2 regions of the Massilia sp. genome follow, and region 1 is predicted to be linked to the other one. Evidence: predicted binding sites of a transcription regulator. Region 1 holds the regulator's gene; the other holds the start of a gene.

Region 1 (2,391 bases):
CTGGCGGGCGACATCGGCTCCTACCAATCCGGCTCGCGCCTGACCGACGCTGATTTCGGTCTCGAACGCTTTTCGCCCCTGCGCCCCGGCGCGGCCAAGGCACGGGTCCTGTACATCCCCGGCAACCACGAATTCGACGGCCTCGACTACCACGAGGCCCATGCGCGCCTGCGCGCCAGCTGCGCGCGCCTCGGCATCGAATGGCTGGATCGCGAAACGCTCGTCATCGGGAACATCCGCTTCATCGGCACCACCCTGTGGAGCGACTTCGACGCGCTGGCGCTGCAGGAGCAGGACCTGACGAAGCAGCTGCAAAAGCGCGAAAAGGCCTTCCGCGCCGCCAACTGGTATCTGTCGAAGAACACCACCTTGAAGAACGGCGAGAAGGTGCTGGCCGAGGGCATCCGCGAGATGGCGCTGGAGTGCCAGGCCTGGCTGCGCGGCGCGCTGGCGGCGCCTTTCGACGGCACCACGGTGGTGGTGACCCACTTCGCCCCCAGCCTGCGAAGCGCCGATCCGCGCTATGGCCTCACGCCCGGCACCGCGGGCTTCTGCAATGCGCTCGACGCCTTGTTCCCGCAGGCCGAGGTCTGGATCCATGGCCACCTGCACTGCGCCAACGACTACGTGGTCAGCGGCGTCGAGGCCGGCCGGCCCTGGTCCTGCCGGGTGGTGGCCAACCCGCTCGGCTACCTCAGCAAGGGCGAGCAGGAAGCCTTCCGCCCGGACCTGGTGATCGAGCTCTGATCCGGTCTGCTAGCCCATCGGGCTGCAGACCTCGGTGCCGGCGGCCAGCGCCTTGAGCCGGGCCGGGTCGAGCAGGGTGACTTCGCGCTTGTCCACCTGCAGCCAGCCCTGCTTCTTGAAGCGCGACAGCAGCCGGCTGATGCTTTCGATGGTGAGCCCGAGGTAGTTGCCGATGTCCTCGCGCGACATGCGCAGCTGGAAGCTGTTCGGCGAATAGCCGCGCGCCGCGTAGCGTGCCGACAGGTTGACCAGGAAGACGGCGAAGCGCTGCTCGGCCCGCATATTGCCGAGCAGCAGCATGACGTTCTGTTCGCGCGTGATTTCCTGGCTCATGATGCGGTGGAAGTGGCGCAGCAGGGCCGGCACGTGGCCGAACAGCTCTTCCAGGCGCGCGAACGGGATCTCGCACACCTCGCTGTCCTCGAGGGCCACGGCGTCGCAGTGGTGGGTGCCGCTGATCGCGTCCATGCCCAGCAGTTCGCCGGCCATCTGGAAGCCCGTGATCTGGGCTTCGCCGGCCGCGTTCACCTGGTAGGTCTTGAAATGGCCGAAGCGCACCGCGTACAGGTTGCGGAAGGGCTCGCCCATGGCGTACAGGCGCTCGTCGCGCGCCAGGCGGCGGCGCCGGCCGATGATCTGGTCGAGGCGGTTGATGTCGGCGTCCTCGAGGCCCATCGGCAGGCACAGTTGGTGCATGCTGCAGGCGCTGCAACTGGTCTTGAGGGCCTGGATGCTGACCGGCGCTTCGCCCGGAAGCGAGATGGGTTGGTTCATGACGAGGACAGGAAAATGCGGACGCGACCATTATAGACAAAGGCCGCGTTCGTGGCTTTCATTTCCAGAATACAGTAGGGTGGTCGGCTCTGCCGACCGCGCGTCCGGCTGTCAGTCGAATAGACGTTCCATCGAATCAAAGACGGTTTGAACGCGCGGACGGCGAGCCGTCCACCCTACAAGTCCCGATTACAGGTGATGCCGGTGCTGCGCCTTCATCCTGTAATACTCCTGGCGGCCCTTGGCGCGCACGGTCGCGGCGATCTCGGCTGCTTCCTGCGCCGCCTGGTTCACGGTCGCGAAGGCGTCGGCGTTCCCCTTGAGCGCTTCCACGGCCTGCTGCGACTGCGCCGTGCCGGCCAGCGCCAGCCCGAAGGTGGCCGATACCGCCATCTCGGCGGCCAGGGTCTCGAGGGTCGGCGCCACCACGTCCTGCATCGCCTTGGCCGCCTGCGTCTCGGCGCTGGCCTGGGGCGCCGCCAGCGTGCGCGCCAGGTCCATGTCGCTTGCGACCCGCGCCAGGAAGTCGAGCGCGGCGCGGCTGCCGGACTGGTTGGCCAGGTCGCCCAGGCGCAGCAGGGCCGTGTTCTTGGCGTTGAACACGGCGCGGCCGGCGCGCGGGCTTTGCACGAAGTCGATCATGGGCTGGACCGCGATCTCGCTGCCGATGTGGCCGAGGGTGGCCACGATCTGGGTCAGGAACTCCTCGTGCCGTTCCGGCTCGTTTACCAGCCAGTCGAGCAGCAGGCGGGCATCCTGCTCGCCGTACTGCGAGGCCAGTTCCCAGGGCACGCCTTCCACCCAGTGGCGCGAGACGAAGTCGCGCACGTCGGCCGGCAGCGCCAGGCCGCCGGCGCCGCAGGAGCAGGC
Region 2 (2,391 bases), on a different contig from region 1:
GTGCCGCTGGCCGCCGGCCTGAACACGCCGGCGTAAGTGGTGCCGCGCTTTTGCAGGTAGGTATTGCCCGGTAACCAGGTGACGCTGGTCCAGGCGCTGAAGGGATTCGACAGGGAGCCGTCGCCGGGGCCGGCGGCGCTGGGATCGACGTAGATGTTTGCCATGCTGTTCTCGCCTGTGAGGGTGGGTCCGGCACCCCTCAGCTTAGCCATGGCAGCGCTCTGGGCTGTTATGGGGGACCAATCCGGCGCGCCCGCATGTTATAGTCGGCCGCACCACTAGGAGGCGCCCATGGGAACCCGCATCCAGCGCATTGCCATCGTCACCGGAGGCGGCGACGCCCCCGGCCTGAACGCCGTGATCCGCGCGGTCGTGCTGGCGTCCAGCAGGCAGGGCTGGGAGTGCTGGGGCATCCGCGACGGCTTCAACGGCCTGCTCGCGCCCGATACCTGCCTGGGCGAACCGGTCATGCGCCTTTCTCCGGATGCCGTGCACGGCATCGCCCACCTCGGCGGCACCATCCTCGGCAGCACCAACCGCGGCAACCCGCTGCGCTACCCCGTCCAGGGCGCGGCCGGCCTGGTGGAACAGGACCGCAGCGCCGAGCTGGTCGGCCTGTGCCGGCAGCACGGCTTCGACGCCCTGGTGATGGTAGGCGGCGACAGTTCGATGGAGATCGCCGACTGCCTGCAGCGCCAGGGCTTGCCCGTGGTCGGCGTGCCCAAGACCATCGACAACGACCTGGACGCTACCAACCAGACCTTCGGCTTCGACACGGCGGCCGCCTTCGCCACCGAATGCATCGACCGCCTGCACACCACCGCCGACAGCCAGCACCGCGTGATGGTGGTCGAGGTGATGGGGCGCTACGCCGGCTGGATCGCCCTGCATGCCGGGATGGCCGGCGGCGCCCACGCGATCCTGCTGCCCGAGATTCCCTTCGACCTGGACGTGGTGGCCGAGGCCATCGGACGGCGCGACGCGGCCGGCCGGCGCCATGCGCTCGTCGTGGCCGCCGAAGGCGCGCAGCCGCTCGGCGGCGAACGCGCGCGGCTGGCGGCAGCGGGCGGCGGGCACGCCGAGCGCCTGGGCGGCATCGGCGCCTGGGTCGAGGCGCAACTGGCGAGCCTCACCGGCAAGGAATGCCGCAGCGTGGTGCTGGGCCACCTGCTGCGCGGCGGCAGCCCGTCCGCTGTCGACCGGGTGGTGGCCGCGCGCTTCGGCGCCTGCGCGGTGCGCGCGCTGCCGCGCGGCGAATCCGGCGTGATGGTGGCGCTGGGCGGCCAGGACATCGGCACCGTGCCTCTGGGCGAGGTGGCGGGCCGCAGCAAGCGAGTGCCGCTCGATGGCGACATGCTGCGCACGGCGCGCGAGCTCGGCATCTGCTTCGGCGACCGTGTGCGTCCCTGAGCGTCATGACACCGGTTCGATTTTGATCTAGGTCAAAGATTTTTAGCATCTGCAAGGACAGACTGGACCTCTACCGTTCCACCAACCCTATCAGGAGCTTGCCATGTACCGACGTATCCTGGTCCCCACCGACGGGTCGCCCGTTTCCGAAGCGGCGGTCGATGCCGCCATCGAGTTCGTCCACGGCCGCGAGGGCAGCGAAATCGTGGCGCTGTCCGTCGCCGTTCCCGAACCCACCTTCCAATCGCTCGAAGGCGCCATGGCCTACGATCCGGGCCTGCAGATGGACGTGCTGCTCGAACACGCCCAGCGCTACGTCGACGCCATCGCCGCGCGCTGCGCCAGGGCCGGCGTGGCCTGCACGGCGCTCACCTGCAGCGCGCTCGACCCCGCCGAGGCGATCGCCGATACCGTGCGCGAGCAGCAATGCGACCTGATCGTCATGGGTTCGCACGGCCGGCGCGGCCTGAGCCGGCTGCTGGCCGGCAGCGTGACCCAGGCCGTGCTGGCCGGCGCGCCGGTTCCGGTCATGGTGTTGCGGCCGGCCGCCGGCGCCGGCTGAGGACGGCCGCGCCAGCGAACGAACGCGATTTGGCCTTGCGCTCGGCGTTCAGGACGCGACGCCCTCGATGAAGTCCGGCTGCGAGGCTTCGCGCGGGTCGCGCAGCAGCAGCACGGGAATGGGGGAATTGGCCAGCACATACTGCGCCACGCTGCCGACGAACAGGTGGTTGGCGTCGTTCGGCCCATGCGTTCCCATCACGATGAGGTCGCAATCATGTTCTTCGGCCACCCGGATGATGTCGGGTCCGGGCGCCGACGCCAGGGGCGTCTCGGCATCGCAGCTGACGCCGCCCTGCCGGGCAATCGCCAGCACGGTGTCGACGTGGGCCCGGGCCGCATGGCGGGCGCGCGCGAATTCGGCTTGCGTGGCCTGGCTGTCGGGCGCGGCCATGCCGCCGTCCGGCAGATGAAAGCGCG

The links. Region 1 encodes FNR, which switches genes on or off when oxygen is low (the NO sensors DNR and NnrR bind a similar motif). Its sites were predicted from a motif close to TTGATNNNNATCAA; they were not measured.
Region 2: ACK4S9_RS01560 (universal stress protein) is a predicted target of FNR. The motif match lies at 1,433-1,446, and genes of this name have one in related genera.

The regions. Positions count from the first base shown of each region.
Region 1 is NZ_JBKBOV010000034.1:11,372-13,762, reverse strand. Features, by position in the region: gene ACK4S9_RS16900 (metallophosphoesterase) at 1-747, shown strand, start outside; gene fnr (fumarate/nitrate reduction transcriptional regulator Fnr) at 757-1,521, opposite strand; gene ACK4S9_RS16890 (hypothetical protein) at 1,711-2,391, opposite strand, start outside.
Region 2 is NZ_JBKBOV010000002.1:50,518-52,908, reverse strand. Features, by position in the region: gene ACK4S9_RS01570 (hypothetical protein) at 1-164, opposite strand, end outside; gene ACK4S9_RS01565 (6-phosphofructokinase) at 292-1,410, shown strand; gene ACK4S9_RS01560 (universal stress protein) at 1,514-1,972, shown strand; gene ACK4S9_RS01555 (universal stress protein) at 2,021-2,391, opposite strand, start outside.